2 regions of the Rossellomorea sp. FM04394 genome follow, and region 2 is predicted to be linked to the other one. Evidence: a T-box and tRNA genes for the amino acid it is inferred to sense, from the RefSeq annotation. Region 2 holds a T-box; the other holds one or more tRNA genes.
What was found. The T-box of region 2 lies ahead of ACCB35_RS15685 (valine--tRNA ligase). A T-box ahead of a tRNA ligase gene usually reads a tRNA of that ligase, here a tRNA-Val.
Positions count from the first base shown of each region.

Region 1: it encodes a tRNA-Val, which carries the amino acid that the T-box ahead of ACCB35_RS15685 (valine--tRNA ligase) is inferred to sense. The anticodon was not compared.

Region 1 covers NZ_CP168654.1:1,570,934-1,586,854, forward strand. Annotated here, with positions in the region: gene ACCB35_RS07890 (MBL fold metallo-hydrolase) at 1-429, shown strand, start outside; gene ACCB35_RS07895 (DUF421 domain-containing protein) at 426-1,100, opposite strand; gene ACCB35_RS07900 (GNAT family N-acetyltransferase) at 1,232-1,654, opposite strand; gene ACCB35_RS07905 (YjcG family protein) at 1,658-2,176, opposite strand; gene ACCB35_RS07910 (alpha/beta hydrolase) at 2,347-3,072, opposite strand; gene ACCB35_RS07915 (phosphatidylglycerophosphatase A) at 3,224-3,778, shown strand; gene ACCB35_RS07920 (TAXI family TRAP transporter solute-binding subunit) at 4,091-5,083, shown strand; gene ACCB35_RS07925 (DUF1850 domain-containing protein) at 5,207-5,725, shown strand; gene ACCB35_RS07930 (TRAP transporter permease) at 5,712-7,697, shown strand; gene ACCB35_RS07935 (hypothetical protein) at 7,754-7,978, opposite strand; tRNA gene ACCB35_RS07940 (tRNA-Val) at 8,126-8,197, shown strand; gene ACCB35_RS07945 (hypothetical protein) at 8,382-8,582, opposite strand; gene ACCB35_RS07950 (cold-shock protein) at 8,895-9,095, shown strand; gene ACCB35_RS07955 (hypothetical protein) at 9,220-9,351, opposite strand; gene ACCB35_RS07960 (3-hydroxyacyl-CoA dehydrogenase) at 9,535-10,302, shown strand; gene ACCB35_RS07965 (acyl-CoA dehydrogenase family protein) at 10,416-11,561, shown strand; gene ACCB35_RS07970 (acetyl-CoA C-acyltransferase) at 11,576-12,730, shown strand; gene ACCB35_RS07975 (nucleoside hydrolase) at 12,842-13,768, opposite strand; gene ACCB35_RS07980 (MurR/RpiR family transcriptional regulator) at 13,887-14,747, opposite strand; gene gndA (NADP-dependent phosphogluconate dehydrogenase) at 14,911-15,921, shown strand, end outside.
Region 2 covers NZ_CP168654.1:3,091,748-3,107,668, forward strand. Annotated here, with positions in the region: gene ACCB35_RS15685 (valine--tRNA ligase) at 1-1,144, opposite strand, end outside; T-box leader at 1,214-1,441, opposite strand; gene ACCB35_RS15690 (hypothetical protein) at 1,605-1,793, shown strand; gene ysxE (spore coat protein YsxE) at 1,829-2,857, opposite strand; gene spoVID (stage VI sporulation protein D) at 2,997-4,205, opposite strand; gene hemL (glutamate-1-semialdehyde 2,1-aminomutase) at 4,543-5,835, opposite strand; gene hemB (porphobilinogen synthase) at 5,891-6,865, opposite strand; gene ACCB35_RS15715 (uroporphyrinogen-III synthase) at 6,893-7,684, opposite strand; gene hemC (hydroxymethylbilane synthase) at 7,684-8,616, opposite strand; gene ccsA (cytochrome c biogenesis protein CcsA) at 8,634-9,467, opposite strand; gene hemA (glutamyl-tRNA reductase) at 9,483-10,835, opposite strand; gene ACCB35_RS15735 (LiaI-LiaF-like domain-containing protein) at 11,237-11,722, shown strand; gene ACCB35_RS15740 (amino acid ABC transporter ATP-binding protein) at 11,777-12,499, opposite strand; gene ACCB35_RS15745 (amino acid ABC transporter permease) at 12,534-13,181, opposite strand; gene ACCB35_RS15750 (transporter substrate-binding domain-containing protein) at 13,271-14,053, opposite strand; gene yihA (ribosome biogenesis GTP-binding protein YihA/YsxC) at 14,384-14,968, opposite strand; gene lon (endopeptidase La) at 14,965-15,921, opposite strand, start outside.

The DNA of each region.
Region 1 (15,921 bases), 1.5 Mb from region 2:
GATGATATTTTATATGCTGCGGACAGTTATTTTGGCAGGGAGACATTGGAGAAGCATGTGATTCCGTTCATTATTGATGCGGATCAAACCCTGGATTCATTAAAAAAACTCCTTCACATATCCTGCAAAGGAGCGATTCCGGGTCACGGAGACTATGAAGAGAGCTTTGTTGAAACGGTCCAGGAGAATATCGACCTTCATCAAGAACGAATGAACTCACTTCTCACACTTGTGAATGAGAGGTCAGAAGGTTATTCCTTTGAAAAAGTAATAAAAGAGTTTTTGAAATTACATAAAATAGCTGTATCGAACGTGGGGCAATGGCTCTTGTTCAGAACGTCGGTGACGGCCTACCTTACCAGTCTTGAACGAAAGAAACTTCTATCCTTCACGATAAGAGAGAATGAACTTATCATTAAGCCCCATTAATACCCTTGAACTAACAGGCTTTCTCCTTCTTCCCATTCAGCGTATAAAACGTCTTCGGAAGAGAGGAAGCCTTGTTTTTTTATTTCGTTTAACAGCCAATCCTCCTTCTGCTCGGCTAGCTTTAAATTATCATAAACGATTTCTCCATCCACGATTAAAGAAAGTGGGAGAGTAGCTGTTTTTGCAGGGATATTTAGGTCTTGGCGCTGAACGATTTCATAAAGGGGCTTTCTAATGACACTTAGTGTCCCGTCGGACTCTAACAGGGCATATTCACATTCCCTGACTGAGAAAATATCTTTAGCACGAAGTAAATGCTGAAGCTGATTAAGATCTAAGTGATTCTTCTTTAGTTCATTAAAGTTTATCTTCCCTTTATTAATGATCAATGCAGGTGTTCCTTCCAGCATATGGCGGAATCGTCTCGATTTCTGAGTGAAATACTCAGTGAAAAAGATCAAGCTGCCCCAAATGAAAATGGCTGTAAGGATCGGAAGCACACTGACTTTGCCATCATATAGGGAGTTACCTACAAGTTCACCTAATATTAAAGCTGAAATGAAATCAAAAGCAGATATTTGTGTGATTTGAGTTTTACCAAGGATTTTTGTAAGAATCAATAAGGCAAAATATCCTACGATTAACTCGACGGCAATCGACATGAATTCCATAAGGGTCCCCCTTCCCATACACTTTCCCATTATCGACGAGTTGATAATGTAATATACTTCTTTATATGGGAAATTGCTGAAGTAAAAAAGGAACAGGCAATTAAGCTGATCGGCTTAATTGCCTGTTCCTTTTAGATTTCTTTTTTCATCGTTTTATGAGGGATCCCTGCGTCCAGAAATTCATCAGACGTAACTTTGTAGCCTAAGCCTTCATAAAAAGGGATTGCATATGTCTGGGCATTTAATTTTAATTGAGATAAGGGCTGTTCCTTAGCGTATTCCTCAATGGCGAGCATAATTTCACGACCTGCTCCTTTTCCCCTGGCGGACTCTAGAACGCATATTCTTTCCACTTTCCCGATTCCGTCAAGAATACGGAATCGACCGGCACCTACAGCGTGGTTTTGGTCGTAAAGGACAAAATGTGTAGAAGCATTTTCGAATTCATCGATTTCTTCTTCAAGGGGAACCTTTTGTTCTTCCACAAATACCGTCTTTCTTATGTTGAATACCTCTTGTATCTGTTCTTCTTTTTGGGCAACTTCTACTCTCAACTCTTACTCTTCCTTTCCTAGACGGAAGGTTTCATATACTGTCCAAGAGCCGTTCTCTAATTGATACAACAGGTGGAAGCGGTCAATGGTTTCCTCATGATCGATTCCAAGCATACGGAGAGATCCGAAAATATCCGAGTGCTCATCATTCGAAAGCTTTTGAGCGACAGTAATGTGAGGAACGAAAGCGAATTCAGGCTCGTCACCCATGAAGTTTTGACTATGCATATCATCGTGTAATCCTTCCAGTTCAGGAGTGGAATTCACCTTGAAATAAATCACATTGTTCACAGGCTGAAAGGAACTTACTTTATACACCTTAAGATTGAATGGATCGTATTTCTTTGAAATAGCAGCTAATTTATTAGCGATATCTTTGATCTGATCATCATCTGCACTAAAGACATTTTTTAATGTCAAATGTGGTGGAACTAAAGCATAATGAGGATCATAACGTTTCCTATAAGAGTTTGCGATATCTTGTAGCTTTTTCGATGGGAAAATGACTATACCATAATTCATTTTCTTCAATCCTCCTCTATTTAACTATCTTTGTAATATGTATAGTATAGCAAATTTTTCAAAAATTTAATATAGGGCGAACGAAAGAGGGAAGGTACTTTTCAAAATGTGAAAAATAGCTTCCCTCTTTCGTTTGATGTGGATGCTTGTCAGGATGGATGAGCAATTGTTTAGCTGAACATCATCTTTAAGGCACGTCTTAGATCAGGCTGCCAGTGTTTCCAAGTGTGGTCCCCGTCGAATTCATCATAAAAGGAAGAGAATCCATTTTGATCGAATGTTTGGTGGAGCTGACGGTTGGGATTTAAGAAGTCTTTTACTTTGCCATCCGTCGTTTTCACCTCTGTTTCTTGCTGACCAATGATATGGTAAATGCTTAATAGGTGAGGTTGTGAGAAGTTTTCCACTGCATCTAACACTTTCTCGTTGACGAAAGGTGACTGAAGGAGAACCTTGCCGAATGTATTTGGATATTTCAATGCAGTCATTAATGAAACTGTCGCTCCTAATGAATCACCAACCAGGGCACGCCCCATTCCCATATGATAGGTTGGGTAATGCTCATCCAGATACGGGACCAGTTCATGTGCTAAAAAGCGGATATAGGCATCATTTTCTTCACCATGCGGGTGATATTTTCTTCTGCGATCCTCAACATCTTTATAAGGAACCCCGACGATAATCATGTTTTCAATTTCCCTATTATCGAGAAGTTCATCGACTAAACGAGGTATTCTTCCAAGCTGGAAGTAGTCTTTCCCATCCTGGGTAATCAGGAGTGAATATTTATAGAGGGGAGAATAAGTAGCTGGAAGGTATACCAGCATCTTGATCTCTTCATTCAGTTCTTTACTAAAGAGGTTTAATTCAGTTACATTTCCTCTTGCGGTTGTCATGACGATAGCCTCCTATAATCAGTGTTAACGTTTACAGAAAGATTGTATCATATTCTCCAGGATAATTCCCTAAAGCGGATTGCAATACGAAAATTCAAAACAATGCTATAATTTATGTGAGCTGATGGACTGTTAAGAAAGGGGGATTAGAATGAGCAAACCTGTACATTCAAGAGATGTAACCAAAGCTGCCTTGCAAAGGCTGAAAGATAGGGGCGTATTAATAGAGGATATTGCTGAAATCGTCTATGAAATGCAGTATCCATATAATAATGGATTAAATATGGAAGATTGTATCGACAGTGTGAAGAAAGTGCTGTTGAAAAGGGAGATTCAGCATGCAATTCTCGTAGGGGTGGAATTAGATCAACTTGCTGAAGAGAAGAAGCTTTCAGAGCCCCTTCAATCGATTGTGGAATCAGATGAGGGATTATTTGGAGTAGACGAGACCATTGCATTGGGTGCAGCACTTGGTTATGGAAGCATCGCTGTCACCACCTTTGGTCATCTTGATAAAAATAAGATTGGTATCATCCGAGAACTTGATACGAAAAACGGGAAGGGTGTACATACCTTTTTAGATGATATCGTGGCAAGTATTGCGGCGAATGCATCTTCAAGAATTGCACATAGCTTGAGGGACCGTGAAGAAAATATCTCAGAAGAAGATAAGATGAAGTTTGAGGATGAAGAGTTAATAGGTTAGAATGTATCTTGATATATACTAGATGGACTGAAGAGGAATTATTCCTTTTCAGTTTTTTTATGGACAAATATGCCCTATGAATGAAAAAAACGGGCGGGGAATGTAACCGCTTTATACATTCTCTATACATTTGTGAAATAACTGACAAGATGGGAACAAGCCACATTACGGGTCTGGAGTGCAATGTACTGTGTGAGGATAGTTTTTTTATGAAAAATGTTAAAGGTTTATGTATTTGATTTGACAAGATTGTTACAGACTGTGTTACAATTATTTCGTTAACGTATAAAATTTAATAGGGGGAATTAGAATATGAAAAAACGCAGTTTATTTCTAAGCACTGCACTACTTCTAGTTCTATCTGTCGTTCTTGCTGCATGTGGCGGCGGATCAGGTGGAGGATCATCTGAGGGTGAAGGTAACAAAGAGGTTGACTTCATTGGAATCGCTACAGGTGGAACAGGGGGTACATATTACCCGTTAGGCGGAACATTCGCTAAGATCATTGAAGATGAAACAGGTATCAAATCCTCGGCTTCTACTTCTGGCGCATCGGCTGAAAATATGGCTGCCATTAAAGACAGTAAAACTGAAATCGCTTTTACACAAACCGATATCGCATCTTATGCATCGGAAGGAACTGAAATGTTCAGCGATAATAAAGTTGAAAACGCAAGAGGAATTGCCACTCTATATCCTGAAACGATTCAAATCGTCACAACAAAGGATTCAGGTATCAAGTCCGTTGAAGATCTGAAAGGTAAAGTTGTTTCTGTCGGTGAAGCCGGATCTGGAACATTACTGAACGCGAAACAAATTTTAGAGGTTCACGGAATTACGTTGGAAGATTTAGAGGCTCGTAATCTATCATTTGATGATTCAACTACAGGTATCCAAGATGGTACAATCGATGCAGCGTTCATCACTTCAGGTACTCCAACTGGAGCTGTTGAAGGGTTGGCAGCTACGGAAGACATCGCGATCGTCCCGGTTGAATCCGGCAAAATCAGTGAGCTGATCGAGAAGTATCCTTACTACTCTGAGGATGAAATTCCTGCAGGCACGTACAGTAAAGTCGATGAAGCAGTGACAACAGTTGCAGTTCGTGCAATGTTAGTAACAAATGCCGATATTTCCGAAGAAGTAATCTATGATGTTACGAAAGCCATTTTTGAAAATACAGATGCAATCACTCATGCCAAAGGTGAGTTAATCAAGGCTGAAGATGGACTGAAGGGTATGGGAATTGAACTGCATCCTGGTGCGAAGAAATACTTTGATGAAAAAGGCGTTTCAATGGAATAAATCCACACCAGAAGATGGACGAAGGGATAGGCCGCTTATAACGGTCTATTCTTTTGTTTTGGAAAAGGCTAAATATCTGGAGAAATAAGCCAGTAGAAATAATGGAATGGTGGGGATTTCGTTTTGAAGAAATATTCATTTGCAGGAGCAATTCTCATTATTCCCGTTCTCTTAATCATCATCTTTATACCCTTTCAAATTTTCATAGTAATCGAACCTAGGAATACGGATGGGACCGCCGCCCTTTTCAAACTTCCTGACGATCATTCATTTTCGGTTCGTTACACCCATTCTATTCATCTCTCAGAAGTAGAAGAGTTTTATCGCCAATCTACTAATCAAATTCAACAAACAAAGCTACTTTATGAAGATACTGCGATAGGTATGCCTGCAAATGCAGAAGGAGATGAAACCTTCAAAGTAACAAAAGAAGGAAAATATTTAATTTCAAATATGAATAAAGTGTTTCCGTACATTGATATCCGAATCGGGCAGGTAGTTGCCAATCATCGACTCGTGATCGATGGTAAGGCCTATCCTTTAGCCGACTATTTCGATAAAGGATCTGTCGTCCGGCTTCAATTAAAGAAACAATCACTTTATGATCAGTGGAGAGGAGTGACTGTTGTTGGAAAAAGATAAAGAATTCGAATCGTTAACCTCCGAACAACAACAAGAATTACTAGAAAAGTATGATCCTGAATCATCGACGAGAAAGCTTCATCATGGACTGTTCAAATGGATCATATTCTTTGGTTTATTAGCATTTTCATTATTTCAATTAGTAGCATCAATCTTTCAATTCATCCCTAGACAATTATTATTATCCATACACCTGGGGTTTGCTTTATCACTTGTCTTTCTATTATTCCCGGCAAGAAAGAAAAATTTACGCAAAGATAAAGTGGCTTGGTATGATGTCGTTCTCTCTATCATATCTGTCGGGATTGGTGCTTACTGGCCGATCATGCAGGATGACATTGTCAGCAGAGTAGGATTAATGACATCACTTGATTTTTACGTTGGTTTTGCTGCGATGATTTTAGTATTAGAAGCAACCCGTCGTGCCGTCGGTTTGCCCATCACCATCATTGCTTCTTCATTCATTCTCTATATGTATTATGGAAGATTGATGCCTGGATTCCTGGCACATAGAGGCTATGATTGGGACGATATCGTTAAAACGATGTTCTTCACAAGTGAAGGGATTCTTGGAACGCCATTATATGTTTCAGCAACCTTCATCTTCCTATTCCTGTTATTTGGGGCCTTCCTCGTTAAAACAGGCGTGGGTCAATACTTTAATGATTTAGCTGTTGCGATCGCCGGTAAACGCACGGGTGGTCCTGCAAAGGTTGCCATATTCTCGAGTGCATTGCAAGGAACGATCAGCGGAAGTTCCGTTGCAAACGTTGTAACATCGGGCTCCTTTACGATTCCAATGATGAAAAAGCTTGGCTATCGTAAAGAGTTCGCTGGTGGAGTAGAGGCAGCAGCCTCAACGGGTGGCCAATTAATGCCGCCAATCATGGGAGCTGCAGCATTCTTAATGGTTGAATTCATCGGTGGTATCTCTTACTGGGATATTGCAAAGGCTGCCACCATTCCTGCTCTTTTGTATTTTACAGGAATTTGGATCATGACTCATTTTGAAGCGAAGCGAATCGGTCTGCGCGGTCTTTCAGACGAAGAAATGCCGAATCGTAAAGAAGTATTAAAGAAAATCTACTTGTTAATGCCGATTCTTACAGTCATTATTTTATTAGTCAGCGGTATGAGTGTTATGCGTGCAGCGCTTTGGTCAATTGTTGCTACAATCGTGATCAGCGCGATCCGGAAAGAGACAAGGATTGGCTTTAAAGATGCAGTCGACGCACTGGTAGATGGTGCCCGGACCGCTCTTTCCGTAGCTGTAGCGACTGCTGCTGCAGGGATGATTGTAGGGGTAGTGACGAAAACCGGTTTAGGTCTTACACTTGCGAATGGTTTAGTAGACCTTGCTGCAGACTTAACAAATTCAACAGAAGGTAAATTAATCCTGACTCTGGTGTTTACGATGATTGCATCGATTGTGTTAGGGATGGGATCACCAACAACAGCTAACTATGTAATCACGTCGACAATCGCTGCACCGGCGATCATCCTGTTAGGTGCACCTGAGTTAGCGGCCCATTTGTTTGTCTTTTACTTTGGTATCATTGCAGATATCACGCCGCCTGTGGCTCTTGCAGCATTTGCCGCCGCCGGGGTGTCAGGAGGAGAGCCGATACGGACCGGGGTCAATTCTGCTAAATTAGCAATTGCCGCCTTTATCATTCCATATATGTTCGTACTGTCACCTGAGTTGCTGATGATTGATACAACTATCCCGAGGTTATTATGGGTTGTCTTTACGGCCATAACCGGAATGATGGCCATTGGTGCAGGTATGATCGGGTATTGGTACCGAAGAGTGTATGTTGTTGAACGTTTCCTTTGTGTAGCAGCCGGTTTAATGCTGATCTATCCGGAGGGAAGCACAGACATCATTGGTTTAGTATTATTTGCTGTTATGCTCGCGTTACAATTCTTCATTAAAAGAGAAGACAAAGCACCAAAAAATGCAACAGCATAAACAAAGATGCGTGAGACTGACCTAATTAGGTCGGCCTCACGCATTTTAGTTTACAACTAGGATATGGTCCGTTTTGTATAAGGAAGAAGGGGATAAGCGGCCAAAATATCATGTAGTCTGAATCTCCGAAACTCTTTTCGTAAAAAGCAATAGGCAAGAATAATGTCCTCATCGATTTTTTTAACGATGATCTTTCTTTTCGTGCAAATGGATTCAGGAGTCATATAGATGATTACAATGGGGCGTTGGTCCATGAATGAGCGTTGTAATACCGTATTCATTTGGGGCTCCTCTCCTGGAAGTGTACTCACAGTATATACGAACGAACGTTCTTTTATTCGCGGATTCTCAGAAAATAAATGTTTAGAATAAAAAATGATTGACATTTTTCTAATCATGACTATAATTTAATATATACCTTCCATTGCGACTTGTTAGCTCAGTGGGAGAGCACTTCCTTGACAGGGAAGGGGTCGTGGGTTCGAATCCCTCACAGGTCATACATAAAGAAAGCCTGCATCTTTATAAAGATGCAGGCTTTCTTCTTTTATATGGAGATCAAATCTTTATCAAGGATTCTAAGTATTAAACAGCCAGCACTGTCATGCCCTTAAAAGTAAAAAGGACTCTGTTGGCATTCACGTAAGAGTCCTTGAAAAATTATATTATGATATGATCATTCTGTTAGTTGACTTCTAATTCTTCCTCAAAATAAAACGTGCCAGGATGTTCTTTTACGATATACGAGTATCGCTTCATGTTTTTAACGTATTGCCATTTCAATATTGTCACTGTTTCTCCAGTTTCCTTTATCGTAACCATTGCGCCATTACTAAACCGATTTTTTGTGGATTTCATTGGGCACTCCCTTTCATATTCTCTCATTATACCACAGTTTATCCTTCATTTTAGAGTCTCATTAAGGATAAATCTTGATAAAAATATTGTTAGCGCTTTAATGGGCATATAGGTAGTATTCATTAATAACTATAAAAAACATTTGATGGGGGAAGGTCGTGTGAGAGGTCTGACTTTCAAAACTTCTCCTTGAAGAACTTGCTTATTTGTTTCATTACTGTTATTCTATAGAAGAATTATTTTTGTCCGGTATACGAGGGAAGAACAAGATTTGGTTTTCACCTGATATCGCAAGAATAGTAATACATTGTGTGTAACGCACTTTAGGAGGCAACAAACATGGAAAATGGTAAAGTAAAATGGTTTAACGCAGAAAAAGGTTTCGGATTCATCGAAGTTGAAGGTGGAGACGACGTATTCGTACACTTCTCAGCGATCCAAGGTGAAGGTTTCAAATCACTTGACGAAGGTCAAGAAGTATCTTTCGACGTTGAACAAGGTGCTCGTGGACCACAAGCAGCTAACGTTCGTAAAGCATAATCTAACTTTACACATCCAAAAACAGACTCATTCGTGAGTCTGTTTTTTTATGGGATCATAAGACAAAAATCGTCTCTTCTTCAGGCTTTTTTTATCTTTGAACTCAATAAAAACCCGTACTATTTTATTGATTCTTTCCTAAATCCTTCTTCGTTACTTCACTGCGGATATTGATTTCTTTCGAGAATTCAGTACCGCTTTTTTTATTGTTTGGGTATTTATTTTTTCGTTCACGATTATCATTTTTATTAGTCATCGTTGTTTCCTCCTAAATTGTAAATGGTTGTTACATTCTTATTCTTAACAAGTGATATTTCGTTATCCTTGGTAAGTAAGGGAAGGATTTTGAGTAGACAGAATTTTAAAAACATTATATCTTTTTCCTCCACACAACGCTAAAATTAATGTATATGCTTTTATATGAGTGGAGGGACTTATCTTGGAATTGAAAGAAATAGTGGCTTTGGTGACAGGTGGTGCATCCGGTCTGGGTGAAGCTACAGTAAGAAGGATTATTGAAGAAGGTGGTAAGGCCTATATCCTGGATCTCAATGAAGAGAGAGCAGCTGCGTTAAAACATGAGTATGGGAAATCCATTGGTTTTTATCAAACAGATGTAACAAAGGAAAATCAGGTTTCAGAGGCTTTGAACGGGGCCATACAGGCTTTTGGGGGGGTAAATACTGTGGTGAACTGTGCAGGGATTGCCCCGCCTGGGAAAGTGGTAGGAAGAAAGGGGATTCATTCTCTTGAGCATTTTTCCAAGGTGATTGAGATTAATTTGATTGGTACGTTCAATGTGATTCGTTTAGCTGCGGATAGGATGATGGGGAATACTCCAAACCAGCATGGGGAGAGAGGGGTTATCGTCAATACAGCTTCAGTTGCGGCATTTGACGGGCAAATCGGTCAGGCTGCTTATAGTGCATCAAAGGGTGGAGTAGTCGGGATGACACTTCCGATTGCCAGGGAGCTTGCAAGGGATGGTATCAGAGTGATGACGATTGCGCCAGGATTATTTCATACTCCGATGTTTGACACGCTGCCTGATGAAGCAAGAAACTCGCTTGGGAAAATGGTGCCATTTCCACCAAGGCTCGGTTACCCTTCTGAATATGCTCAATTAGTAAAGAGTATACTCGAGAATCCAATGCTGAACGGTGAAACCATCCGATTAGACGGCGCGATTAGGATGCAGCCTAAGTAACCATTTAAAACTATGGTGAATGTTAACCACTAATGAATGCATGTTCATTCACTTTTGGTGAAAATGAAAACGCTTAATAAATGGAATCCCATATGAAAAGAGGTTGAGTACGCATGAAACATCCTTATTTATCGGAGGATCATAGCATATTCAGGAGTGCACTTCGAAAGTTTTTACTTAAAGAAGCTTATCCTTATTATGATGATTGGGAGAAAAACAGAATGGTTCCAAGGGTCTTTTGGACGAAAATGGGAGAGCAAGGATTTCTTTGTCCCGACATTGACGAAGAGTACGGTGGAAGTGGAGTGGATTGGGGATTTTCCGTCATTATTAATGAAGAATTGGAACGGGTGGGCTCTGGTTTGATCGGGATAGGATTGCACAATGATATTGTGGTCCCATATATATCTGAATATGGAAGTGACGAACAGAAAAAGAAGTGGCTCCCCGCATGCACGAGTGGAAAAATGATTACGGCCATTGCCATGACTGAGCCTGGTACAGGATCAGATTTAGCAGGGATTAAAACGACGGCCAAGCTTGAGGGGGACCATTATATTGTGAATGGTCAAAAGACCTTCATTACAAATGGTATACAAGGGGATCTGGTGATTGTGGCATGTAAAACAGATACGACCATCAGCCCGTCTCACAAAGGTATCAGTTTGATCGCCATTGAAAGGGATGCACCCGGATTCTCCAGGGGAAGAAAGCTGGATAAAGTTGGTTTGCACTGTCAGGATACAGCCGAACTTATCTTCGAAGATTGTAAGGTGCCAAAAGGGAATCTTATTGGGGATGAAGGAAAAGGATTTCATTATCTGATGAATAAGCTCCAGCAGGAACGTCTTGTCGTAGCGATTGCCGCACAGACGGCGTCAGAGGAAATGTTCTCTCTCACGATGGATTATGTGAAGAACCGCCAAGCGTTTGGTAAGAATATAAGTCAATTTCAAAATACACAATTTAAGATGGCGGAAATGGCGACGGATATTGAAATGGGCAGGGCTTTCCTCGATGGCTTGATCTCCGAACATATGGATGGGAAAGATGTCGTGACGAAGGTTTCCATGGCCAAATATAAGCTGACTGAAATGGCCCGTCATATCGCTACTGAATGTATGCAGCTCCATGGGGGATATGGTTACATGGAAGAGTATCAAATCGCAAGAAGGTACCGGGATATTCCTGTAGCAAGCATTTATGCAGGTACTAATGAAATCATGAAAGTGATCATTGCGAAGAATTTAGGATTATAGAAAGGAAGAGGCAGATGAGAGAGGTTGTCATTGTAGAAGGTATTCGATCAGCGGTCGGGAGAAGAAAGGGTTCATTGAAAGATATGAGGCCGGATGATTTGGCTGGAGATATTCTAAAGGGGTTAATGGACAGAACGGGGATTGACCCTGGGCTAGTCGATGATGTCATTTTAGGCTGTGTCACTCAATCAGGTGAGCAAGCTGGTGATATTGCCAGGGTGGCTGCATTGATTGCCGGTTTTCCAATCGAGGTACCTGGTACGACAATCGACCGGCAATGCGGATCGAGCCAGCAGGCTGTTCATTTTGCATCACAAGCAATTCTTTCCGGCGACATGGATGTCGTGATTGCTGGTGGGGTAGAGAATATGTCAAGAACTCCAATCGGTTCAAACTATCAGGGGTCTGCTTTTAGTGAAAAGCTTCGAGAGCAGCATGAAATCATACACCAGGGACTATCAGCTGAAAGGATTGCAGAAGAGTATGGATTCAGCCGTGAAGAGCTTGATCAATTCGCATTCTCAAGTCATCAAAAGGCGTTAAAGGCACAAGAAGCAGGTTATTTTGATAGGGAAATTTATGAGGTGACGGTTAAAGGACCGGACGGAACTTCTTTTTCATTTTCTAAAGACGAGGGACCAAGAAAAGAAACGTCTTTGGAAGTACTGGCAAGTTTAAAACCTGCATTTAAAGAAGATGGAATCATTCATGCAGGTAATGCTAGCCAAATTAGTGATGGGGCAGCCGCACTTCTTCTGATGACAAGAGAGAAGGCAGAAGAATTAGGGTTGAAGCCACGATTCAAGGTCCATACACGCGTCGTAGTGGGTTCTGATCCAACCCTTATGCTTACCGGCCCAATACCCGCAACGAAGAAAGCTTTACGCAAGGCAGGAATGTCGGTGTCGGAAATTGATCTTTTCGAAGTGAATGAAGCTTTTGCGCCAGTGGCCCTTGCGTGGTTAAAGGACATGGGAGCAGATCCTTCAAAGTTAAATCCAAATGGGGGAGCAATTGCCCTGGGACACCCCCTGGGTGCGAGTGGTGCTCGAATCATGGTAAGCATGATGCATGAGCTTGAACGTTCCGGGGGGAGATTTGGCCTCCAAACGATGTGCGAGGGGCATGGGATGGCAAATGCCACGATCATTGAAAGACTGGACGCCTGAGAAATTGGATGCAGACATAAAAGGTGAAGTGGATAAGAAGCTGGAGAAGGATGCACGGGAATATCGGAAGTGAAAGAGTAGGGACGGAACCTTGGAACAAGGTCCGTCCCTCTACTTGCTCATGATCGTCATGAAATCATGGATAAATGCCTGGTAATCCAGTGAAAGGTAGATTTTTGTAGTGGACTCTTTTTCTTCTGAACCGACACGGAAATCAGCTATGGACTCCCCGCGGGCTTCTCCAAAAATTTGAACATCTACATCCCTCTTGAGGTAGCTGCCCATGTCAGGGTTCATGAGTAAAGAGAGGGTCAGAACATCGTGGAGAGGAGCTCCGCTAATACCCGGTATCAACTTCTGATAAGCTTGTAAATAATAATCATATACTTTATCAAGGATTTTGATCAAAGGACTTGAGGAGGCATTCTGGATTTCCTGGATTTGCGACTTCGTTATGATCGCTTTATTTGTCACATTCAGTGGTACCGATGTAATATTTTTCACTTGGGTCATGACAAAATTACTGGCTACGGGATCACCATAGAAGTTTGCCTCAGCTAATTTAGTGACGTTCCCTGGTACAAAAAAGGCGCCACCCATAATGTGAAATTCTTTAATCTTCTCTCCAAACTTATCATCCAATATAAAAGCCACGGCTAAAGAAGTATTTCGTCCTACATCCACAACCACAATGTCCTTAAAGTTTTCCACCAACTTAAAGATTTCCGAGAAATTCAGTAATTCCCCTTTTATGGTATCAGGTGGACGAATTGGCCCTAACCCTTCTTTCCCATGAATCTCCGGATAGTAGACAGGGTATTCCCCTGTACAGGATCGAGTGGCACCTCCGATGATCGGAATATTCGTTTGATTGGCCAGGTGAAGCAAATAGGCGACATTATTCGTTGCCTGTTCTTTATCCACATTCCCATAACCTGATACAATTCCAATAATATTAATTTCCGGGTGTAAAAGTGCGTACATGATCGCTATGGAGTCATCGATTCCAGGGTCAGCAAAAAGGAGTATGTTCTTCATTTAGTAATCTCCTATAGATATGTTTTGTTCCAATATATGTATAGGATAATGTAATATGCTGCACCTTTAGCCCTTGATCAAAAAAAGACTATCCTTCAGATAGCCGTTAGTGGATATACTATATTTTCTTAATGGAGATAGCGTCACGCATTTTTAGCAAAGAGTCTTTCGACAGTTCATTTCTTTTCATCATGGTATTAACATATAGTGCATCCACAATACTAAGCTGACTAATCCTTGAAGCTAGTGCTTCTGACCGATACTCGGTCTCCTGAGATACGGTAAATAGAGGAATATCGACGCCATTGCTTAGAGGGGATTTAGCAAAATGAGTGATGGCAATGGTTTTGACACGATTTTTCTTGGCAACTTCCAGCACTTCCATTAAATCTTTGTTCGATCCTGAATGAGAGATAAACACAATCACATCTTCTACTGTTAGTTGAGAAGCCGAGATAATCTGCATATGAGAATCATTGTAAGCCGTAGTGGTCATCCCTGTTCTAAGAAACTTATGATGAGCATCCATGGCAACAAAACCAGATCCACCCGTTCCGTAAAATTCGATTCTTCTGGCACTAAGCAGCCCTTGAACGGCTCTCGTGAACATCTCCTCGTCCAGCAAACGTGATGAATCCTCTAGGGTTCTAATATTAGATCGGAACACTTTTTGGGCAATAACTCCTTCAGAGTCCTCCTCATTGATCGTTTCATGAATATCTTTAATAGGATTTACGAGGTCCGAAGCCAGGGAAATCTTCATGGCCTGGTAGCCTTTAAAGCCTAATCGCTTACAGAATCGGAAGACTGTGGCGTCTGCAACCCCCAGGTCCTCTGCTACACCACTAATGGTAGAGTGGATAATTTTTTCAGGATTAGCAATAATAAAATCTGCAATCATCTTTTCTTTTTCACTGAATTGGGAGTAATGGGTTCTGATTCGTGGCAAGCAATGTTGTACATTTTCATCGGTATTCATGTATAACCTCCTTTTTGCATTTACTACTGATGAAAATAATTTTAACCTAAATGACAAAATAAAAAAATATTATTTCATAAAAAACACACCACGGAAAATTATTTCGTATTATAATATAAACGGTGAAAATATATTTACTCGATTTGAAAGGAATGTTCAATCTATGACAAAACAACAAATAGGAGTCGCTGGTGTCGGAGTGATGGGAAAGAGTCTGGCCTTGAATTTCGAAAGCAGAGGCTATTCAGTTTCTATATATGATGTTTCTGATGAGAAGGTAAGGGAAGTTCTTGAAGAACATCCGGGAAAGAAAATGGTCGGTACACACGATGTGAAGGAGTTCGTCCAGTCATTGGAAACACCACGAAAAATATTAATCATGGTACCTGCCGGTAACATCACCGATAAAGCGATTGAGTCATTGCTTCCTCATTTAGATCAGGGAGATATCCTGATTGATGGAGGAAACACATACTTTGAAGATACGGTCCGCCGCAATAAGGAACTTGATGAAAAAGGAATCAACTTCATCGGTGCAGGCGTCTCGGGCGGGGAAGAAGGCGCTTTATACGGTCCTGCCATCATGCCGAGCGGTCAGAAGGAAGCATACGATTTGGTCGAGCCTTTCCTGACAGCAATCGCGGCAAAGGTAAAGGGCGATGCATGCAGTACATATATCGGTCCGGATGGATCAGGCCATTATGTGAAAATGGTCCATAATGGAATTGAATACAGTGATATGCAGCTTATCTGTGAAGCGTATTATCTTATGAAGAATGTATTGGGTTTAAGCGCAACAGAGCTGCATGAAATATTCAAAGAATGGAACGCGGGGGAGCTCGACAGCTACCTGATTGAAATCACGGCGGATATTTTCACAAAAGTGGATGAAGAAACAGGAAAGCCCCTTGTTGACGTGATCCTGGATACAGCAGGCCAGAAAGGAACTGGGAAATGGACGAGTATTTCTGCACTGGAATTAGGTGTACCATTATCAATCATTACTGAATCTGTGTTTGCCCGTTTCATTTCTGCAATGAAGGAAGAAAGAGTGAAGGCAAGTAAAATCTTAAGAGGACCAAGAAATAAGGAGTTCTCAGGTAACAAAGAAGAGTTTATCGAAATGATTCGTAAAGCGTTGTATTTAAGCAAAATTTGTTCGTATGCACAGGGT
Region 2 (15,921 bases):
GCTGAAGTTTTACCGCTTCTTCTGCCAGAGGATCCATCTTAACGAACCACTGAGTGGAAAGATAAGGCTCAACCACAGCTCCGCTTCTTTCCGAGTGACCGACTGAATGCATATGCTCTTCAATTTTGAACAGAACGCCGGCTTCTTGAAGGTCTTTCACGATTTCCTTACGACATTGGAAACGATCCATCCCTTGGTATTTATCCGCCTTGTCATTCATGGTTCCGTCTTCGTTCATCACAAGAACACGTTCTAAATTGTGGCGATTACCGATTTCAAAGTCATTCGGATCGTGAGCAGGCGTTATTTTCACTGCCCCGGAACCAAATTCCATATCAACGTAATCATCTCCTACAATCGGAATTTCACGACCCACGATTGGAAGGGTAACGGTTTTACCGATTAGATGTTTATAGCGATCATCTTCCGGGTGAACCGCAACGGCCGTATCACCAAGCATGGTTTCCGGGCGGGTTGTGGCAATTTCAATGTGCCCACTTCCATCAGCCAGCGGATATTTCATATGATAGAATGCACCTTGTACATCCTGATGGATAACCTCAATGTCTGAAAGGGCCGTTTTCGTTGCCGGGTCCCAGTTGATGATGTATTCACCACGGTAAATCAGGCCTTTGTTATAAAGGTCGACAAATACCTTTTGTACAGCTTCCGATAAACCTTCATCCAACGTGAAACGTTCACGGCTATAATCAAGGCCTAATCCAACCTTGGACCATTGCTGACGGATATGCTCGGCATATTCTTCTTTCCACTTCCACGTTTCTTCCACGAACTTTTCACGGCCTAAATCATAGCGTGAAATGCCTTGATTGCGAAGTTTTTCATCCACTTTCGCCTGTGTTGCGATTCCTGCATGGTCCATACCCGGCAGCCATAATACATCGTAACCTTGCATGCGCTTCATTCTTGTGAGTATATCTTGCAGGGTTGTGTCCCAAGCATGACCAAGATGAAGTTTCCCCGTTACGTTCGGGGGAGGGATGACGATTGTGTAAGGCTCCTTCTCCTTATCATTTTGGGCTTCAAAATATTTACCTTCCAGCCACCATTTGTATCTGCCTTGCTCAATGGCATTGGGATCATATTTTGTCGGCATAGATAATTGCTGGTCTTGAGTTTCCATTTGTTTTCCTCCTATATTAGTGCGAATAACTACACTTTTCTAAAAAAATAAAAAAATCCCCCGTCCTATGAAAAGGACGAAGGATTCCATTCGCGGTACCACCTTTTTTTTCAGGAAAAATAAGCATCCTGAACTCTCGACAATCAATAACGGCTTTAAACCGGCTTCTACTACTGTTATTCATAGAAACAGCTCTCCAGGCGACCTTCCATTGTCTTAACGTAGAAAATCTCTCAGCAAACGATTTTCCTCTCTGAAAGTAAGAATCAATGTACTCTTCCTGTTCATTGCTTTTCGTAATTATTTATTTACTCATTATAGTATAGGATAAGATAAACTTTCGTCAATCATTATCGCCAATTTTCCTGAAAAATATTCATTCCGCCTACTCCAGGCACCATTACGCATTGAAATCATAAGATAAAGTAGTGAATATACCCAGGAAAGTGAGTGGTCGAATATGAAAAAAATCAATCAATATACCATGCAGAAATGGATGGGAAACGCCAGGTTGATATGTAAGCAATTCATCATTCCCTTTACCATCTTCCAAGGGGTCCGGACCATCTTGCTTCCAACCACTTTCGATGTCCTTCTTTTAACCCTTTTTATCGGTATAGGGCTTGCCATTTATTTCGATTGGATTTAATGGACTGACGAACCTGGACTTCGCCAGTCCTTTTTTTATTCTGCTTCAGCCGCCTGCTCCTGCTTCTGTTTTTCCATTTCATCCAACCGCATGACCACGTATTCCGTATTTTTCAGCAGCCAGTAGTGCCGTTGCAATTTCTTGAGTGATTTCCGTTCATTCCGCTTATCCTTCGGTGTATGAAAATACTTTTCCACCACTGCAATGACAGAGCTTGGATAAGCTAAATAACTCATAAACAGGAGCCGCTCTTCATTGCGTACTGTAAAATGCTGAAAATAGGTGGTGAGCCACTCGACACATTCCTCGTAATACTTAGGATAGGTTTTCAATGTTCTCGACAAAAACGGCAAGAGATCATGAAATGGAGAAGCCATCTTTGAGTTCTCAAAGTTATGGAAATACCCCAAGCCTCTTTCATCGAATAGAAAGTGCTCCGTGGAAACCTTTCCGTGAGTGATGACGGTCCTCACCTTTTCAAGCTCCTTCGTCTCCTCATACCACTCATCAAGCATCTTGCGTGAAAATTTCAACGCTTGAGTGGCATCCTTGTAATACATGCAGAAATGCAATTGAAAAGGGGACATATACGTTGTTTTTTCACATGCTTCAACATACTCATCGAGAAACTGCTGTTCTTTATCCCACCTGGATGTCAACTGCTCGTAATGAGATTCTCTCTCTTCCTTATCAATCTTCACTTCTTGAGACGAAAGAGTATGCAACCTTGCCAATTCCCTGAACATTTTCTGATGCTTTTCAAATTGATCTTCCCTTTCCAGGTTCAAGAGCCAGGGCATCACATAGTATAACTCCCCTTCATTCCATACCGCATAACGCCCATCCAAGGTCGGGTAGATCGGGACAATTCGGTTATATCCCCTCTGAAACAATAGTTGCACATTCCGGACAAAATCAACACCAGTCTGGGCAGGGATCTGCTTAACAGCCAGTGTGCCTTTATTGGAAAACACTTTGGAGATCTTCCCGTAGCTCTCAACAAAATGGGGTTCGACGCCATAAGGTTGTAAGACATGCTTTAATCCATCAAGCGTTTGTACCATTCCTCTCACCTTCTAAGATTACTTTTCTAAAAAAAACGGACTAACTCCAATGAATTTGGTGTCAGCCCCATTGTTTCTTTTATATATCCATTACGCTATTCATGGGTCTTAAAAATGGGAACGACTTTACCCGAATCCTTTAACCCTTGAAGACGTACTCGCTTTTCGGGATATAAAGAACCTGCCCTGCATAGACGTCTTGATTGGCTTCAAGTTGATTGACCCTCAATAGCTGCGGAATGGTCAAATCATACTTTTCTGCAATATAGTCCAGGGTCTCACCCTCTTGAACAATGCATACCCGTAACGTTGCACCCTTTTCCTCATCTTTTCTTGCAAAGAAATCGGTCAATGAAATGCTTTCATATTTCTTTTTACCTTTAGTCTTTTTCTTTTCTTCCTCGCCTTCTTCCATCTCCGCTTCTACTGCGGGTGAGGAGGAGGATTCTTCTTCGACCTCCTGCTGCTTGTATTTAGGAGGCGGGGTGTAGGTGGCCTTTGGTTCGGCAGGCTGCTCTTCCGATGACTCGCTCAGTTCATGCTGCGGCAGTTCAAACACGTTTTCTTTCCGGAAATAATTTTCCTCATAGGAATGAGTCGGATGGGCATCGTATTGAATCTGTACCGGTATTTCATCCTCTTCTCCGGCAGGAGGGGTCCGTCCTTCAAGGTTAAACGGCTGGTACTCGGCGTCTTCAAAATCCTCTTCTTCTTCATCCTCTTCAACGTTCCCCGCTAATTCTTCGACGTCGTAGTTCTCATACTCGTATACTTCTTCTCTTTCTTCTTGCTCTTCTTCTGTTTCTACTTCTTCCTCCGCTGTTTCTTCTTCTACTTCGGCCACTGCACTCGAACGGTAAAGCGGCTCGTATTCTTCCTCTCTGCTATATTCAGCTTCAAGGGGAGGATGCGTCTGCTGTTCTCCATAAATCCCGGTAATCGTTAAATCGGCATTTAATTTTAAGCATGCATTCTCAGGAACGATGTAGTCAAATGACTCAACGAACACATCGATGTCTCCTAAATTAGCAATTCGATTTTTGGGAATTGTCACATCCACCGGGAAACGATGGACAAATTCATATTCACCTTTTTCCCTTTTTTCTACAATTTGAACGAACTTTCCACCAGCTTCAAACTCATCCTCTTCTTCTCCTCTCGGTGAGGTGGGTAAATATTCACCCGAAAGATCAAGACTACCCCTGATAAGTACGTATTGCTCTTGTTCTTGAATCGTTATATGAGGATCTAAGGAGATAGATAGCAATTCTTCAACTTCCTGTCCTTTTTTAAACCAAATTGATTCTTCCAAAGAAAATCGCAAACACGATTGTTGTTCTTGTGACAAAAGAAATTCCTCCTTCCAGTTCTAAACAAAGAAATAGTAAACAATGCCATTATCACTTTATGAAACGAAAAGGAGGATTATGATAGGAAAACTAAAAGTTGTGGTGAGTGTAGGGATTTAGATTTAGAAACTGGGGGGTATTTCGGATTGATGTTAGTAGTTTGGATTTATCGACCGTTATTTTGATATATCTACTTTCAAATGGATTTATCAACCGTTCTTTCATTTTATCAACCGTTTTTTCAAGATATCAACCGTTCTACATTATTCGTCACATTCCTCCCAGCCCTCACTCCATAAAAATAGCCGATCCCTAAAAAAGGATCGGCTATCTTCTTTACTTCTTACTGATTTTCTCAAACGCTTTTTCTGCTGCTTCGAGGGTCTTTTCAATATCTTCATCTGTATGAGCTGTCGATAAGAATAGTCCTTCGAATTGTGAAGGTGGTAAGAATACACCTTCATGGGCCATTTCACGGTAGTAATCAGCAAACATCTCCAAGTCTGATGACTTGGCACCTTCGTAGTTGGTTACTTCTTCATTCGTGAAGAAGATTCCGATCATGGAGCCTGCACGATTGATTCTGTGAGGGATGTTATGCTTTTCTGCCGCTTTCTTTAAGCCTTCTTCCAACAGGTCTGCTTTGCGTGAGAATTCTGTGTACGTTTCAGGAGTCAGCTGGCTCAGGGTTTCATATCCAGCTGTCATTGCCAATGGATTTCCAGATAGGGTTCCGGCTTGATAAATCGGACCGCTCGGAGCAATTCTCTCCATGATTTCAGCCTTACCGCCATATGCACCTACCGGCAGACCCCCACCGATCACTTTACCTAAGCAAGTTAAGTCAGGTGTTACATCATAGTAGCCCTGGGCACATCCGTACCCGACACGGAACCCGGTCATGACTTCATCAAATATTAACAGGGAACCATGATTCTCCGTGATTTCACGCAGGCCTTCCAGGAAGCCGGGCTGAGGTGGAACGACACCCATATTTCCGGCAACAGGCTCTACAATGACTCCGGCAATATCATCTCCAAATTGTTCAAAGGCATAGCGGATGCTTTCCAAGTCATTATAAGGCACCGTAATCGTGTTCTTTGCCACGCCTTCAGGTACACCAGGGCTGTCAGGCAGGCCAAGAGTCGCCACACCGGACCCTGCTTTGATTAATAAAGAATCACCATGACCGTGGTAGCAGCCTTCGAACTTGATGATTTTATTGCGGCCTGTGTATCCGCGAGCCAGACGAAGGGCACTCATCGTCGCTTCCGTACCGGAAGACACCATACGCACGACTTCAATACTTGGTACTCTTTCAATCACAAGCTGGGCAAGCTTGTTTTCGATTTCCGTCGGGGCACCGAAGCTTGTCCCATTTTCCGCTACTTTTTTAATGGACTCCACCACACGGTCATTGCTGTGACCAAGAATAAGCGGTCCCCAGGATAGAACATAGTCAATGTATTCATTTCCATCGATATCGTAAATTTTAGACCCTTTTCCTCTTTCCATGAAAATGGGATCCATCTTTACGGATTTGAATGCTCGTACGGGACTATTCACTCCGCCAGGCATTAATTCCACTGCTTCTTTGAACGCTTGCTTCGATTTCTCATATGAACGCAATATCGGTTCCTCCTTTAGTGATCTTTCAGTCATCCTTACAGGAACTTTCCACCAATTAGGATAACCAATTCGCTACATCTTTTGCGAAATACGTGATGATGAGGTCTGCACCCGCACGTTTCATGCTTGTCAGCTTTTCCATTACGATTTCCTGTTCGTTTACCCAGCCGTTTTGAGCCGCTGCTTTTACCATGCTGTACTCACCACTTACATTATAAGCGACAACGGGTGCATTAAAACGGTCTTTCACTTCCCTCATGATATCTAAATAGGATAGGGCAGGTTTGACAATTAAGAAGTCTGCGCCTTCTTCAATATCCGACTGTGCTTCTCTTAATGCTTCAAGGCGGTTGGCAGGATCCATCTGATAGGTTCTGCGATCTCCGAATTGAGGTGTGGAGTGTGCTGCATCACGGAATGGGCCATAGAAGCTTGAAGAATACTTGACGGCATATGACATGATCGGCACATCGTGATAGCCGGCTTCATCTAATCCGTGACGGATCGCCGCTACGAATCCATCCATCATGTTTGAAGGGGCAATGATATCGGCACCCGCTTCAACCTGGCTTACAGCCGTTTTCGCTAATAAATCAAGGGTTGGGTCATTCAATACTTTTCCGTCTTTCACGATTCCGCAATGACCGTGACTGGTATATTGACACAAGCAGGTATCAGCAATCACAACCAGTTCGGGATAATGCTCTTTCACAAAGCGTGTTGCCCGTTGAACGATCCCGTGGTCATGATACGCTTGTGTTCCCACCTCATCTTTTTCAGCTGGAACACCGAAAAGAATAATGGATTTGATACCCAAGGAAACCACTTCATCCATCTCTGCTTTTAAGTTATCAAGGGAAATATGATAAACTCCAGGCATGGAAGGAACGACATTCTTGATATTATCCCCTTCCACTACAAACAATGGATAGATTAAATCTTCTTTTCTTAGATGAGTTTCTCTTACCAACGCACGCATATTGTCTGATTGACGCAGGCGACGATGACGGTTAAAGTGCAGATCTTTCATGTATAAACCTCCTAAGTAAATAAAACTTTATTTTAATGATCTATTCGTAATAAATTCTTTCATATCGTTTACCATTTCATTTACAGTATAAATGCTTGGACAGATTTTTACATGCAATCCGTACTTTTCAGCCGTATTTTTTGTAATGGGGCCAATGCACGCAATGGGAATGTCTTGGATTTCATCATGAAGGCTATACTGATCGATCACCTTCATAAAATGGTGAACCGTTGATGAGCTGGTAAACGTAATGATATCAAGTTTTTCTTCTTCAATGATATCCTTCAACTGCCCGATGCTCCCTTCTGGAAGGACGGTTTCATAGACAATCCATTCCTGACAGGGTACTCCTGCAGAAGTTAACTCTGAAGCAATGACGTTTCTCGCCAGGTTCCCTTTTGGTATCAGGACGTCCCCTGACGGCTTCACTTTCGAAATGAATTCCTCTGCAAAGTCATCCCCTGTAAAATGTTCCGGCACAAAGGTAACAGGGATTCCATATTTCTTGCAATATTGTTCGGTTTTACTTCCAACAGCAGCAAACTTCCCGGAAAAAGAAGATAGATCGAGCTGTAATCGTTTCAATGCTTGATGAAAGAATCTAACTCCATTTTTGCTGGTGAAAATAATCCATTCGTACGTATGTATGGTTGTGTGAAGATTCTTTTCCCACTTATCTTCATGAGGTTGAAAATGAAGGAGAGGCACCACAACCGGAATCCCTCCCTCGACTTCAATGAGGGAGGCCGTTTCACTGGATCCCTCACTGCCACGAGTAATCAAAACCTTTATATTTTCTAAAGGCCCTTTCCCCTTCATTAGTGATCAAGCTCCTCTTTCACCTGATCGATAAGAGCTTTAGCACCCAGTTCTGTTAAACTTTCAGCCACTTTTTCACCTACTTGTTCAGGATCCTGACCCACCATGTATTCTTTATAAATGGTTTTCCCATCAGGAGAAGCCACAAGTCCCGTTAAGGCGATGTCTCCATTGTCATGCAGCTCGGCAAACCCTGCAATCGGCACCTGACATCCTCCTTCCATCTTGTGAAGGAACGCCCTTTCAGCCGTTACAGTCTTTGTGGTCTCAACACACGCAAACTTCTGCAGAAGCTCAAGCACCTCAGAATCATCTTCTCTGCATTCAATGGACAACGCTCCTTGACCGACTGCAGGCAGGCAAAGGTCGGGATCCAGGAATTCCGTTACAACATCCGATGTCCAGCCCATACGGGATAATCCTGCCGCTGCAAGGATGATCGCGTCGTAGTCCTCATTCTGAAGCTTCGTTAAGCGCGTATCGATATTTCCACGGATCCATTTGATTTCAAGATCTGGACGTACGGATAAGATCTGTGCTCCCCTGCGAAGACTACTCGTTCCTACGATTGCTCCCCCCGGTAAATCTTTAAGTGCCACATGATTTTTACTGATGAACGCATCGCGGTGATCCTCGCGAACCGGTATACATCCGATGGTCAGTCCTTCAGGTAAGACCGCAGGCATATCTTTCATACTGTGAACGGCCATATCAATTTCTTTATCCAGCATCGCTTGTTCGATTTCTTTTACAAACAAGCCTTTTCCACCGACTTTCGATAGGGTGACATCAAGGATCTGATCCCCTTTTGTCACAATTTCCTTCACTTCGAATTCGTAAGAGGGATCCAGTGCTTTCAACTGATTGATCACCCAATTTGTTTGTGTCAGTGCTAATTTACTTCGTCTCGATCCAACAATGATTTTTCTCATAATGACCTCCTGAAATCTTATGAATACCAGAAATGAAATGAAGACAACCGACTTCCCAGGAAAAAGTTAATTAATATGATCAAGAAGGCTGCAACATTTAGAAAAGCTAATGATTTACCAAATACATTTTTTTTAATGCGGAGATATAAATAACTACTATATAAAATTAATAGAATGAATGACCCTACTATCTTTGGATCATACCAAAGGAATTCCGGCAGCTTGATATAAGCCCATTGGAGCCCAAGTATCAAACTAAGTAGAAGCATCGCTACTCCAATGGAATTTGAGATATATGAAATCTTCTCAAGTTTGGACAAATCACTGATCCTCCATAGCCTCTGTCCCCATTTTTTCTCCTTCAATAATTTAAATTGGAGGAGATAAAGCAAGGAAAACACAAAGGATAATGAAAAGGCTCCATATGAAAGGATGGCCATCGTAATATGAATCAACAATAATTCGGATACGAGCTGTTCGGCCATTGCCTGGGACTCTACCTGTACCGGTGCAAACGTATGGATCGCCATGATGATGAAACCAAGTATATTTGTGAAAAACACCGTAAAGTCCACTCTTAATAATCGATTGATGACCAGTGACAGGGTAATGAGGACCCAGGCATAAAAATAAAGTCCCTCGAAAATGGTGAGGACCGGGAACCTGCCTGTGTTCATCATGTATAGAAATAAAAAGATTGTTTGAAGGATCCAAACAATCGCAAGTAACCAGAAGGCAAACAGATTCGCCTTCCGGTTTTTGTTTAAGAAATCTATAAAGTAAAAGAGAATACTAATAGCATACAGAACAATCATAAGTTCATGCAGCCTAGTCATCGTTTGTTCAAACATAGTCAATAACCTCACTTATGCTTGAAAAGAAGGTTGTGGTATAAGCTTAAGATCGCTCTCAGTCTTTTCATTGGCTGCTTTTACTTGTTTCTGCTCCAGCACTTGTTGTTCAATGTTAAAAATATTGATGAATAAATCCAATTTATCTTCCGCATCGGGAAGGCCCGCTAATTCCTTCGCTTGCAGGATCGGATCCTTTAACAACTGATTGATGATACTCTTCGTATGTTTATTTAACACTTTTCGCTCACGATCTGTTAAGTCAGGCATTTTCCGCTCGATGCTTTCCATCGTTTCAGCCTGGATGGAGAGTGCTTTTTGTCGAAGAGCCGAAATAACAGGGACGACCCCAAGCATATTCAACCACTCTTTAAAAGCCACAATTTCAGCTTCAATCATGATTTCAATTTGTTCGGCTGCTTTCTTACGCTCAGACAGGTTTGCCTGGACGATGCCTTCCAGATCATCGATATCATAAAGGAAAACACTTTCTAATTCACCGATGGAGGGATCCAGATCACGTGGTACCGCAATATCCACCATGAAGAGAGGACGACCCTTTCTCATGCTTTCCACATGGGACATCATCTCTTTTGTTATGACAAAATCCTTTGCACCGGTAGAACTGATCATAATATCAGCCTCTACAAGGGCACATTGAAGCTCCTGCAATGTTTTCGCATTACCGCTGAAACGTTCTGCCAAGGTTTGGGCCTTTTCATACGTACGATTAATGACCGTCACCTTAGTAGCCCCACTGCCATGAAGGTTTTGGATCGCAAGCTCTCCCATTTTACCCGCTCCCAGAATGAGAACATGCTTTTTCTCCAGGCTGCCGAATACTTTTTTAGCCAGTTCAACAGCTGCATAGCTGACAGACACGGCATTGGAACCGATATCTGTTTCAGAGTGACCCTTTTTGGCCACCGTCACTGCCTGCTTGAACAGATGATTAAATACTGTACCGGTCGCTCCTGACTCCTGTGCATTCAGGAAGCTTGAACGAATCTGACCGAGTATCTGGGTTTCCCCCAATACCATTGAATTCAATCCGCACGCAACCTTAAAAAGGTGTTCAACTGCCCCTTCTTGTTCATAAATGAAAAGATAAGGCGTGAACTCCTCTTTATCTATATCGAACCATTGAGATAAGAAATCTTTAATATAATAACGACCTGTATGAAGCTGATCTACTACTGCATAAACTTCCGTTCTGTTACATGTAGAAACAATCACATTTTCCAGAATGCTCTTCTTTTCCTTTAAAGCCTTCATAGCGAAAGGAAGATCAGTTTCATTGAATGATAAACGCTCACGAATCTCAACAGGGGCCGTTTTATAATTCAAACCAACGACTATTGTATACATGCTATGCACTACACCCCCAACTAAAATCATTACTCTCATTATAACATGTCCGAAAAAGCTCCTGACCCGTAAATGTGAACAGAAATTGAAACCTAAGTATGATACATTTATAAGGTACGAAGGGCATGCTTCTTCCGGGACTTGCTAAACATTCATTTCTTCATATACATTTAAGATTAACAAAGAATCAATATGAAAGCATTTTCAATTCTAAAAAATCTTATATATTTCGACATTACCTACTAATGTAGGGTACCAAAACAAGCCTGAAGAATCAAGTAATGGAAAGGTTTCTCATCTATTTGTCGAAACATCTGAGCTTATTTTTCTTATTATGTATTATTTTCCCTAAAAAAACAGTATTTAAAACCATAATTTTAATAAGACACGGGAGGAAGAGTATGAGACAACAAAGAATATTCCCAGGGATCATTTTGATTGGGTTTGGAGCCTACTTTTACTTACAGCAAGCAAACATCGTGCTATTTCAGGAGTTCTTCACCTGGCCCACTTTATTGATGATTGTCGGACTGGCATTTCTGGGACAGGGATACGGGGGAAGGGACTTTGAAGCCATTTTACCCGGTACGATCCTCGTTGGATTCGGTCTGCATTTTCATGTTGTCAATAAACTCGAAATCTGGCCAGATCACATGGGGACCTTCATACTGATCATTGCATTGGGTTTTCTGCTTAGATACCAGAAAACGAGATCAGGACTTTTTCAAGGGGTGCTCTTTTTAACACTATCTATCATTCTCCTTTTCTATGATAAAGTGGTGAGATGGTTTGGCTTGATCGAGGGAAGTGTGGGAACGGCCTGGGAATTCTGGCCTATCGTCATTATCGGAATTGGCGTCTACTTATTGTTTATAAAGAAAAAATAATTCTATATGATCAAAGAAAAGCCCGGAATTTGTTCCGGGCTTTTCTACGTACTATTAGAGGACTGAATCCAAAAACTCTCTCGTCCTCTGCTCTTTTGGAGCGTTGAACAATTCCTGGGGAGGACCTACTTCCACGATCCTGCCATCATGCATGTACACGACCCAATCGGCTACCTCCCGGGCAAATCCCATTTCATGGGTCACCACGACCATCGTCATCCCCTCTAAAGCAAGCTCCTTCATGGTAGCCAAGACCTCTCCGACCAATTCAGGGTCAAGTGCTGAGGTAGGTTCATCGAAGAGCATGATTTCAGGCTTCATGGCCAGGGCCCTTGCAATGGCCACACGCTGCTTCTGGCCACCGGAAAGCTTGGATGGGTAGACATTTTCCTTATCCCCAAGGCCGACTTTCTTTAATAGCTCTTTCGCATCCTTCTTTGCTTCCGCCTTCGAAACCCCTTTGACGTATACCGGAGCTTCCATCACATTTTCCAGCACCGTTTTGTGAGGGAAAAGGTAGAAATGTTGAAATACCATGCCTACTTTCTGACGGATTTTATTCAAATCATGTGTATCCTGATTGACTTCATCGCCTTCTATGACAACCTTTCCATTGTCTTTCAGTTCAAGGAAGTTTAAGCATCGGAGTAATGTACTCTTCCCGGATCCACTGGCTCCAATGAGGCAAACCACATCACTTTCCTTTACACTGATATCAATATCCTTCAATACATGTAAATCACCAAAGGATTTATTTAATTTCTCCACTTTAATCATTTCCTGACTCACACTCATCCCTCCCGCATCTTTATTAATCACTGACCGACATCCGTTTTTCTATGATATTGACAATCGTTGAGAATACCAGTACCAGAACCAGGTAATAGATCGCTACAACGAGCAGGTAGGTCATGTAATCAAAGTTGTTGGATCCAAGCGTCGTTGCCACACTGAACAATTCGAACATCCCTATGAATGAAGCAAGAGATGAATCCTTTAATGCAATGATGAATTGATTACCAAGTGGTGGCAGGGCCCGTCTGAATGCTTGAGGCAAAATGATCCTTCTCATTGATAATCCAAGAGACATCCCCAAGGAGCGTCCCGCTTCCATTTGCCCTTTATCAATGGATTGAATGGCTCCACGGAAAATCTCGGCGATGTATGCACCATTATGGAAAGCAAGACCCATGACAACAGACCAGAAGCCTGAAATATTTAATGAAGTTAATCCGAAGTAGAAAATAAAGATTTGAACAATTAAAGGTGTTCCCCTAACAACGAAAATGTATAAATCCGCTAATAGTTCCAATGGCTTGATTCCTGAAATCTTGAGAAACGCGAAAAACAGACCAATCACGATCGCAATGAGAACAGATACAAAGGTTAATTGGAATGTTAATAACATCCCTTTTAGAAAAACATCATATGTACCAGTTAAGGTTTCAAAAAAGTGCATGAACTTCCCTCCAGTCTATTCAATACGTGTAAATAACGGACAAAAAGCGAATGCGCATAGAAGCACATTCGCTCTGTGTCATGCTGCCTTTACTCTTCTTCAGGATCTGATGTGATGTCTGTATTGAAATATTTTTCACTGATTTTCTTCAGCGTACCGTCTTCTCTTAAGGTCTCAAGTGCTTTGTTGATTTCATCCAATAATTTTTCATTTTCTTTGCTTACAGCGATGGCTTGCTCACTGCGGCCGATCAGCTCACGGGCTTCAACGTTCAGCCCTGCTGCGATCGCTTCTTTCCCTGTGATGAAGTCGGTAATGACGGCATCATGCTTTCCTTTATTTAAAGCTTCTAATGCGACTACGTCACTATCATATTGTTGAATATTATCCGTTACTCCCTGAGCAGTCTCTGCGTAAGTAGATCCTTTGGAAACGGCAATCTCCATTCCTTCCAAATCATCCAATTTTTCTACAGAACTGTCCGGGCGAACGAAAATCTGTGGTCCCGAATAATAATAAGGAGTTGAGAAGTCTACTTCCTTCAAGCGTTCATCCGTGATCGTATGGCTGGCAACCGCCGCATCAAATCGTCCGGATTTCACTCCTTCTACAATTCCCGCAAACTTGAATTTCTTCTGTTCAGGTTCAAGCCCCATTTCTTTCGCAACGGCTTCTGCCACTTCAATATCGAAACCAGACATGGTTCCATCATTATTTGTTACACTGAATGGCTTAAATTCACCTGAAGCTGCATAAATGAATTTGCCTTCCTCTACTAACTTCGCACCATTTTCCGTTGTGGCTTTGTCGCCACAGGCTGATAGAAGAAGCGCAGAAATGACTAACAAGACTAGGCTTTTCCAATTCTTCACTGTCTAGAGTCCCCCTTATGTAGCTTGTAATATTTTTAATCTTTCATAATTTTATCAACAAAAGAGAAAATTCTCAAAATTCAAATATAGCTTCTACAGCTTATAATTATCCATTTTCTTGGATGAAAGAGATTCAGCTTTGTTATAGATACATATGCGTCTCTATCCTTTCATTTCCTTTCATATCCTTTGATGATATAGGTCTATCCACCTTATACGGAGTTCAGTAGACCTTCTTTTATACTACTTTTAAGCTAGATCGATGCTGTCATGATTTAGTCAAAAAAAGAACCGATCTCCACATATGTGGAAATCGGTTCTTTTCAAAGCTTATTTATAGAACGACTTGATGGCATCCCAGGCTTTGTCTTTTCCAAGGCCTGTTTCGGAAGAGAACATGATGAGGTCATCTTCTTTGTCCATATTTAGTGTTTCTCTTGTTACTTTCAAGTGCTTCTGCCATTTGCCTTTCGGGATCTTATCCGCTTTCGTGGCAATGACGATGCATGGAAGTTCATGATGCTTGAGGAAATCGTACATCATGACATCATCATTGGTTGGCGCATGTCGCAGGTCCACGATCAGAATGACCGCCCTTAGCTGCTCACGGGAAGTGATGTAGGTTTCGATCATCTTGCCCCATGCTTCCCTCTCCGTTTTTGATACTTTGGCAAAACCGTAACCGGGTACGTCCACATAATAGAGGGTTTCTTCTATTTTATAAAAGTTCAGCGTCTGGGTTTTACCTGGCTTGGATGAAATCCTTGCCATGCTCTTGCGGCCGATCATTTTATTGATGAATGAGGATTTCCCTACGTTTGAGCGTCCCGCTAAGGCAAACTCAGGAAGAAAATCGCCAGGATATTGTTCAGGCCTGACTGCACTGATGACTAGCTCAACTTGATTTACTTTCACTTCTTTTCACCTACTAATGCTTTCTCTAAGACTTCATCAATATGCGATACAAGGATGAACGTTAATTCTCCCCTTACACTTTCAGGAATATCATCTATATCCTTTTCATTATCTTTCGGAAGGATAATCGTTTTAATTCCCGCACGATGAGCGCTTAATGTTTTTTCTTTCACTCCTCCGATTGGAAGGACTCTTCCCCTCAGGGTGATTTCACCTGTCATCCCTACTTCACGATTGACGTATTTACCTGTCAGGGCTGATACAAGTGCCGTCGTGATGGTGATTCCTGCTGAAGGACCGTCTTTTGGAACTGCTCCTTCAGGAACGTGGATGTGAATATCATATTTCTCGTGGAAAGACTCGCCGATCCCAAGATCATTCGCTTTCGAACGTACATAACTAAATGCCGTCTGAGCCGACTCTTTCATGACATCTCCCAATTTTCCCGTCAGCACAAGCTTTCCTTTACCCGGTGCTAAGGAAACCTCGATTTGTAACGTATCTCCTCCAACCGTGGTGTAAGCAAGACCTGTTGAAACACCGATTTGGTTTTCTATTTCAGCTTGACCATAGCGGAACTTTTTCTTCCCCAGGAACTCTTCAATATTGCTGGAAGTGATCACGACACGCTTCTTGTCGCCAGAGACAATGATCTTGGCCGTTTTTCTACAAAGGGCTGCAAGGTGGCGTTCAAGGCTTCTCACACCAGCTTCTCTTGTGTAATAACGAACAATATCCACAATCGCTTCATCTCTAACCTGGAGCTTCGATTTATTTAGGCCATGATCTTTAATTTGCTTCTCCAATAAATGGTGCTTCGCAATATTCAATTTTTCAAGCTCTGTATAACCTGCGATCGTAATGATCTCCATTCTGTCCCGGAGCGGGCCTGGAATGGTCGATAAATCATTCGCCGTTGCGATGAACATGACTTTGGATAAATCATACGTTTC